DNA from 2 places in the Peribacillus sp. FSL P2-0133 genome. Region 1 is predicted to be linked to the other one. Evidence: riboswitches for the same ligand, from Rfam matches in the RefSeq annotation. Region 1 holds a riboswitch; the other holds the start of a gene.
What was found. A riboswitch is a leader RNA that binds a small molecule or an ion and turns the genes downstream of it on or off. The one in region 1 is predicted to bind glycine.
Positions count from the first base shown of each region.

Region 2: it holds a riboswitch for glycine, as region 1 does, so the genes downstream of both, MKY17_RS13310 (amino acid permease) here and MKY17_RS20795 (amidohydrolase) in region 1, are expected to answer to the same signal.

Region 1 covers NZ_CP150254.1:4,330,442-4,334,879, reverse strand. Annotated here, with positions in the region: gene MKY17_RS20810 (hypothetical protein) at 1-10, shown strand, start outside; gene MKY17_RS20805 (thioredoxin family protein) at 120-431, shown strand; gene MKY17_RS20800 (DUF1444 domain-containing protein) at 482-1,288, shown strand; glycine riboswitch at 1,543-1,644, shown strand; gene MKY17_RS20795 (amidohydrolase) at 1,772-2,959, shown strand; gene MKY17_RS20790 (DNA translocase FtsK) at 3,388-4,438, shown strand, end outside.
Region 2 covers NZ_CP150254.1:2,768,735-2,773,172, forward strand. Annotated here, with positions in the region: gene MKY17_RS13300 (amidohydrolase) at 1-802, shown strand, start outside; gene MKY17_RS13305 (hypothetical protein) at 1,405-1,647, shown strand; glycine riboswitch at 1,929-2,028, shown strand; gene MKY17_RS13310 (amino acid permease) at 2,392-3,771, shown strand; glycine riboswitch at 4,101-4,205, shown strand; gene glyA (serine hydroxymethyltransferase) at 4,379-4,438, shown strand, end outside.

The DNA.
Region 1 (4,438 bases):
CCAGAAATAAGCTGACCCCTGCCTTTCAACCGATCCGTATTAATGGTTGATTTCTGGAGAGTCTGGTATGATGGGATTATAAAAACTAAGGTGTCATTTAGAGCAGGAGGAATATTCAAATGGAAAATTTACAAACCGTTGAGCAATATGATGCATTGAAAAATGAAGGCAAACATATCTTTCTTTTTTCGGCGACATGGTGTGGGGATTGCCGTGTAATCGAACCGATAATGCCGGAGATTGAAACGAAATTTCCTGACTTTACATTCATTCATGTGGACCGTGATGAATTCATCGATGTGTGTGCGGCTAATGATGTATTCGGTATACCAAGTTTCATCGCGTATGATAATGGTAAAGAGCTAGGCAGATTCGTGAGCAAGGATCGTAAAACGCAAGAACAAATTGAGGAATTCATACAATCACTATAATCAATATCCCCTTCTCGCTGGGGATTTTTCAATGAAGAGGAGGGTCAGTCATGAAAATGGACAGCACGAAGCTGAAAAATATCCTGAAGGAACGTTTAAAAGATGAAAATCGCACATTTAAATTCGATAGCAAGAAAGATACGTTACGGGTGGAAAATGTGAAGACCGGGAAGGGTATCACCATCGAGTTGCCTCCTGTACTTGCTAACTATGAAAACGTACAGGAAAAGGCCATCGATGAAATTATCTATTACGTGGAAGAGGCCCTGAATGTGATGGGGGGAGAACATAGCATGGAAGGCAAGGAGAAATTCATTTTCCCAGTCATCCGCTCGACCTCCTTTCCAATGGAATCGGAAGAAGGAAATCCATTTTTATTCGATGAGCATACGGCTGAAACCCGGATTTTTTATGCCCTTGATTTAGGGAAAACCTACCGTCTTATAGATGAAAAGATGATTCAACGGGAAAATTGGCAGGGTGACAGGATCCGTGAAATTGCCCTTTTTAATGCCCGTTCCCTCTCCACTGAAATGAAGTCGGATATCGTTGCAGGTAATGCATTTTATTTTTTGAACACGAATGATGGTTATGATGCCAGCAGGATCCTGAATGAATCATGGCTTCGGGAAATGAAGGACAAGATCGAGGGAACCATGGCTGTGGCCATTCCCCATCAGGACGTCATCATCATTGCCGATGTGAAGAATGATACGGGCTATGATATTCTTGCGCAAATGGCGATGAGCTTCTTTGCCAGCGGTCATGTTCCAATAACGGCTCTATCATTTCTTTACGAAGAAAATGAGTTGGAGCCCATCTTCATTATGGGTAAAAACAAAAAGCGTGAACAATAATATATTGAATACATAAGGACCGTGTCAGCATCTGACAGCGGTCCTTTTAAAGTTTAATAGAGTTTATGACCCTTAGAGTTGATATTTATTTTTTAATCGGTGATAATATAATTGTAATATTTTGAAAATATGGAATAAAACAATATAACGAGCGGATGAACGTTGTGGGAGAGTGCAAAGCATTGAGCCACCGAAGGAGCAAGTTCCAAAAATATCCCTTGGAGCAAATCTCTCAGGTAAATGGTACCGCAGCTGGACGCAACTCTGGAGAGCGCGCAGGAAGTGTGCCACCAACGGGGAAACCTCCATGACCAAAATGGAGTTAATCTCTCAGGTAAAAGGACAGAGAAGGGAGCGGTAAGTTTACGGAACCCTTCTCTGTCCTTTTTTATTTGGCTTTTTACATACAGAAGGTTTACAGCGAACATGGAACTTACTAATATGCTAATCAACTTGAAATAATGGGGGAGAATAATCGTGAATGTGAAAAGCAAATTAATGAACATGCTTGAAGCCCGTAAAGGGGAAATGGTTCAAATCCGCCGTCATTTACACGAGAATCCGGAGCTATCCTTCAAAGAAGAGAAAACGGCAAAATATATCATTGATTTTTATAAGGGGAAAGATGTATCGATTCAAACGAATGTAGGAAATGGATTAGGGATCATCGTGACGATCGAAGGTGGAAAACCAGGGAAAACGATAGGTCTCCGTGCCGATTTCGATGCACTGCCGATTTCAGAAGAAGCGGAGGTTCCATTCCGTTCAAAAAATGAAGGTGTCATGCATGCCTGCGGACACGATGGGCATACCGCTTATTTATTGGTATTGGCAGACTGCATCAATGAGCTGAAAGATTCCCTATCAGGTACGATCAAAATAATTCATCAACATGCAGAAGAAACACCCCCCGGAGGAGCCAAAAGCATTATGGAATCAGGGTTTTTGGATGAACTGGATGCTGTTTTTGGAATCCATTTATTTCCTTCTCATCCAGCAGGGGTTGTCGGGTATCGCGGCGGCTATTCGATGGCTGGACGGACCTATTTCAAGTTAGCGATAAAGGGTGTAGGCGGCCATGGATCCTCCCCGCATATGGCTAATGATACCATTGTGGCAGGCGCCCATTTCGTGACAGCCGTACAAACCGTAATCAGCCGTCGCTTGAACCCTTTTGATATGGGTGTAGTCACAATCGGCTCCTTCGATGGAAAAGGAAGCTTTAATGTCATTAAAGATCGTATAGAAATTGAAGGGGATGTTCGTTATATGACAGCAGAGACCCAACAGCTGATCGATAAGGAAATCCACCGGATCGTTAAAGGGGTAGAAACGGAATTTGATGTTCAGTGCGAACTTACATATGTTCCCGATTATCCTCCGTTATATAATGACCCTGAACTGACGCGATTCGTGAAAAATAGCCTGGAAAGCATGGATGACAAAGATATTAAGAAGGTTGTGGAATTTCCGGTTTTCTCTGGTTCAGAAGATTTTTCGTATTATGCAGAAAAGATTCCTGGCTGCTTCTTTTACATTGGCTGTAAACCGAAAGGGGTGGAGAAGGCATATTTCAATCACCATCCTAAATTCGACATTGATGAGGATGCCCTTTTGATCGCTTCCAAATCAGTGGCGCAGGTTGTATGCAGTTTTTATGAATGGAAATAGTACCTTTGGTCTTTGTTTGCAAAAAAAACGCAGAAACCCACAAAACACCGTTCGGTATTAACGAACGGTGTTTTATGGGTTGCGGCAGGTATTTGGATGCCGTCGGCGGTTTCATGAAGGATGTTGCAATGAATTGGCCAGTCTGCTTCAAAGGCTGCATGAAAACTTAATCTCTTTGTAAACGCGATTTAACAGCGGTGTTTTATTTAAATAGTAGACTAGGGGCTAATGTTATTTCGCAATTAATAGGTTTAAACTCATTCCAAAAGGGGTTTAATAGGGTAGGAGTTCTGCGAAATACGTTAAGTTAGCAGGAATACGATAAAAAAAAAAGATGCTAATCCCAATTCAGCTTAAATTTTCTCGATATTTTTAAAATAACTGGTAGAATTAGTTACATAACTACAGATGTAGAAAGAGTGATAGTTTTGAAATGGCTAAATAAGATGAAAAAATGGTTCCAAGCAGAGGAAATTATTGAAATCGAAGAAATTATTATAGATGAGCCGCTTGATGAAGAGACATTAAAGAAAATGGATTTTTCAAAGCTTTCTAAGTCAAAGAAAGAAGAAATAAAGGTTTACAATCAAAAAGTGGAAAAAATGTCCCAGACGCCAGACCCGGATACGAAAATCCTGTTTCAATATCCAAAAGGACAGTTCAAGTTTCCGCTCATTCCAGACCGGGAGCAGAATAAAAGAAAGCCTAGGGAAAGAAACAGGGAAGAAAGTGAACCCAAACAGGGGAAGAATGTGACCAAAGAAACAACGAGAAGGCCTGTAAGGGATACTGAACCAAAACGGAGAAGCTTCGACCGGGAGGAAACCTCAAAAATAGTCCCGTCAAATACTCCATTCCGCCCAACGGAAATCCCTTCACCCATTTATGGGTTCCGTCGTCCGGAAAAAAAAACAGTCCCTTCTGAAGAAATTGTCGAATATGAATTAGAAAGCAAAATGCCCATCCTTAAAAAAGAAGGACCCGATATCGAGATTCCGGTACCGATCCCTGAAATCTCAAAAGAAGTGTCACATGAGGAAATGACGATAGAACCATCCGTTCTTATACCGGAACAAGCTGAAAAAAAAAGGGAAGATTCGGAGATACCCGCTTTCTTTCGTAGGAATTCCATTGAGTCACTGCCAGAAGAAGCAGTAAGCGAGCCTGACATAATTGAGCCTGCGGTGGAAAAAGAGGCTATTGAACAGGACCAGGTCGATTTTGGACGCGAAGTCGCTGTATCCATCATGGAACAGGCGGACGACACCCCGCCTGAAGCTATATCGGTTCCTGGGGAGGTTGCTGCACAATCAAATCAACCATCCGTTAGTCAAGGGACACTGCCTGAAGATCCATCTGAGGCAATACCTGAAGTGCAGCCTAAACGTCCGAAAAAACATATCCCATTTAATGTGATGATGCTTAAGCAAGATCGGGAAAAAAACAGCTTCATGAATAAAATGATGCCGGAAAAAAAAA
Region 2 (4,438 bases), 1.6 Mb from region 1:
TACAATCAAAATTATTCATCAGCATGCGGAAGAAGTTCCGCCAGGCGGGGCAAAGAGTATTGTAGAATCCGGGGTACTTGACGATTTAGATAATATATTTGGCATCCATCTGCTGCCAATGGATTCAGCAGGAGTTGTTGGTTATCATGCTGGATATTCCTTTAACGGCAGGGCTTATTTGAAATTAAAAATTCAAGGCAGAGGTGGACATGGTTCCTCACCACATCTAGCAAATGATGCCATTGTGGCTGGTGCTCATTTTGTTACAGCTGCTCAAACGATTATTAGCCGTCGATTAAGTCCATTTGATATTGGTGTGATTACTATTGGCTCTTTTGATGGAAAAGGAACATTTAATATAATTAAAGACAGCGTAGAGCTTGAAGGCGATATCCGTTATATGACTGTTGAAACAAAAGAAAAAATTGAAAAGGAAGTTAAACGCCTTGTAAAAGGACTTGAAGAAGAGTTTGGAGTAACATGTGATCTTACATATACGAATGACTATCCACCTTTATATAATGATCCCGAACTAACAGGAAAGGTTGCTGAGTTTCTTAAGAATGCAAAGGATAAAGATATTAAAGAAGTAATGGAATTTCCAGCAATGCCGCCATCTGAAGACTTTGCTTACTATGCTGAAAAAATCCCTTCCTGTTTCTTTTACATTGCTTGTACACCTAAAGGAGTAGAAAAACCTTATTTTAATCATAATCCTAAATTTGATATCGATGAAGATGCCCTTCTCGTGGCAGCAAAAGCAGTAGGGTATGTTGTTTGTGGTTATTATGAGTTAGATTAAGGAAAAGAATAGAATCATTTGTAAGGTGTGGTTCAGATTACCACAGGATTTGCTGAATTAGATATTTTTATTAGTAAAAAGTAAAACGATTGCGGAGAAAGGCTAATGGCAGTACCTGATAGGCGGATCTCCGTGTGAAGGGAAACTTTCATGCACGGTGCGAGGTAGGGGCTGATTGATTCTATAAATAAAAAATCTAACCACCCTATTACTATGGAAAAGGCAACGATAACTTCGAATTTTCATCTATCTGTAAATAGGGAATGCAAATAAATCAACCCTTTTTATAGAATGAATCAATTGAATTTTTATAAGGGTGTGTTTGGATCATCCTAAACACGCCCTTAAAATATGTCATTTTATCAAGGTAAGGTATAGAATTGATCATACTTTATGGATATGTTTAAAAAGTAGAGTCTAACCAAATTAGTGGCCTAGTTTGACGCTGGTAAAGTGAAATGGGAGATTGTTTCGTTAACACGTCAAGCATTGTGAAAATGAATGCTTGATGATAAATATAAACCGTATTGATCCAAATTATGTTATTCTATTTTTGTTTACAACAGTCCGTCTGAAAAACTGTAAAGGGGGTATAAGGCTTAATGGTTAAGGAAAAGAAAATCAAGCTAAAGAAGCCAAAGAAGTGGTGGGTATGGGTTCTAGCAATAGTCATCATTGCTAATATAGCAGGTGGTGGGGCTGAAGAGGAAGTTGATAAAGAAGAGAAGGCTTCTAATACTGCTGAACTTAGGGAGGAAGCTCCTAGACAATCTTTACTGCTGCAAGGATTTTCGCGAGTCTCGAATTTTCTCTTTTTCCATACATTAATTATGATAAAACTATAGACTCTATGCCCTTTCCCAACTTTAAAATTTACCCGTATTGTCAATCGGAAAAATGTAAAAATGTTTCGCTTATACATAAGCTTGTTTGGGATTCCTTGCGACATAGAAAAGCTGCTATAAGCTTGTTTTTTCGTAGCTAATAACTTCAAATTATACACTGTTCATAAAGTTCAAACTTGTCCATATTTAATTATCAGAAAATAGAGCTTTTTCAGATAATAATTGAAATATCCATTAAAACCCGATAATATACAACTAGTAGTACAACTCTATATCAGCGGATGAAGATTGTGGGAGAGACTAAACATTGTTTAGCACCGAAGGAGCAAACCCTAAAAAGCAGGGGACTAATCTCTCAGGTAAAAGGACTACAATTGGACGCGTCTCTGAAGAGAGCCATAGGCCACCGAAGGAGCTAAACTCTCAGGTAAAAGGACAGAGGAAGTTAGGAAAATCCCTATCTTTCCTCTGCCTTTTTTTGTACTTGGAAAGATAAAAAGAGAGGAGAGTGCATGGAGATATGTAGATAAATGAGTCTATCCTTTGATTTGTGCAACTAATGGTATATTTTCAAAAAAGGTTGGTAGATCTATTTCAAAAAACTATATCTAGTACCCACCGAGAAAGCGCTTACAGTGATAGGTCAGTCTCCCAGTATGCTAATAATTCACACTCATTGAAGGACTGAACCTTTATAAGGAAAAAATTCCAAGTAGCCTATAAAAGTAGAAAGTGGGGAATCGTATGCAGGAACAAAAGTTGGATAGAGGGTTAAAAAACAGGCACGTACAACTCATAGCTATTGGTGGTGCAATCGGAACGGGATTATTTCTTGGAGCAGGAAAATCTATTCATTTAGCTGGGCCATCAATTCTATTTGCTTACATGATTACAGGCATCATTTGTTTTTTAATCATGCGCGCACTTGGAGAACTACTCTTATCTAATTTGAACTATCATTCCTTTGTTGACTTTGTAAGAGACTATTTAGGTAATATGGCAGCATTTGTAACCGGCTGGACATACTGGTTCTGCTGGATTTCAATCGCAATGGCCGACTTAACAGCAGTTGGACTTTATACTCAGTATTGGTTTCCCTCCGTACCGCAGTGGATGCCTGGATTAATTGCACTAGTCATATTGCTATTTATGAATCTTGCAACCGTAAAACTTTTTGGCGAAATGGAATTCTGGTTCGCATTAATTAAGGTCATAGCTATTCTAGCATTAATTGTTATCGGTATTTTCATGATTATTAAAGGCTTTTCCACTGATTCAGGCGCAGCAAGTTTCACGAATCTATGGAGTCACGAAGGTATGTTCCCAAATGGAATAAATGGTTTTGTCCTCTCATTCCAGATGGTAGTGTTTGCGTTTGTGGGCATTGAACTTGTAGGACTTACAGCAGGTGAAACAGAAGATCCAGAAAAAGTTATCCCCAAGGCGATCAATAATATTCCTATTCGGATTATAATTTTCTACATTGGCGCACTTATTGTCATTATGAGTGTTTATCCGTGGAACGCAATCATCCCAACGGAAAGCCCATTCGTTCAAGTATTTGTGGCTGTAGGTATTGCTGGAGCTGCTGGTATCGTTAATTTTGTAGTCCTAACATCGGCTGCTTCGGCATGTAACAGCGCAATCTTCAGTACAAGCCGGATGGTATACTCACTTGCCAAAGATAAAAATGCACCTGTACCGTTTGCAAAACTTAATGACCGTAAAGTACCTTCCAATGCATTGTTCTTTTCAACTGTTGTCATTTTAATTTCTGTTGTTTTGAATTATTTAATGCCTGAAGGAGTATTTACCTTGATTACAAGTATTTCTACCGTATGTTTCATCTTTATTTGGGGAATTACAGTCATCAGTCATTTGAAATACCGTAAAACAAGACCAGATCTAGTGAAAAAGAACAAATTTAAATTACCACTTTATCCAATTTCCAATTACTTGATCCTTGTTTTCCTAGCGTTCGTCCTAGTTGTTCTTGCACTTGCGGACGACACTCGTGTTGCCTTATTCGTTACTCCTGTTTGGTTCATTATGCTGATTGCGATTTATAAGATGCGCATAACGAAGGTGGATCAGGCGAATCAGAGAGAGGTAGCGGGGAATTAAGAGGCAAGAAATCCTTTGATTCTATTTGCTGTGTTTGTCCAGATAGTTGCCGCTCCATTTTTTCCAACTGGGTGAGTAAAAAATCTGCCCGTTTTAAAAAGCCAAAGATATCTGGTTGATTCTATGATAATTCGAAATAAATATTATAGAATAGTATTGTTAGCGCTTTCAAAAATGCTTGACATAATTATTCTCAACAACTATTCTAAATGTACCAAATTGAATAAGCGGATGACAGTTGTGGGAGAGTGCAAAGCGACAAGCCACCGAAGGAGCAAGTTCCAAAAAGACCCTTGGAATAAATCTCTCAGGTAGATGGAACCACAAATGGACGCACCTCTGGAGAGCGCGTATAAACATATACGCCACCAAAGGGGAAAGGCTCTATTAAAAAATGGAGCTAAACTCTCAGGTAAAAGGACAGAGAAGGGTAGAGAACGCTACGACCCTTTTCTGTCCTTTTTTGCGTGCAAAAAAGGTTGTAAAGCATACTGTTTTTAGCAGTTTTCATAGAAAAGCAGGCCTGTAGCGGGAAAGAGCACCATATTGGAATTGAAAATTATGTAAAAATTCAGAATTAACAAAAATGTCCGGGAGGGAAAATGAAATGAGTTTACAACAAAATGATTCAACCATTTTTAAAGCGATTGAGAAAGAAGGACAACGT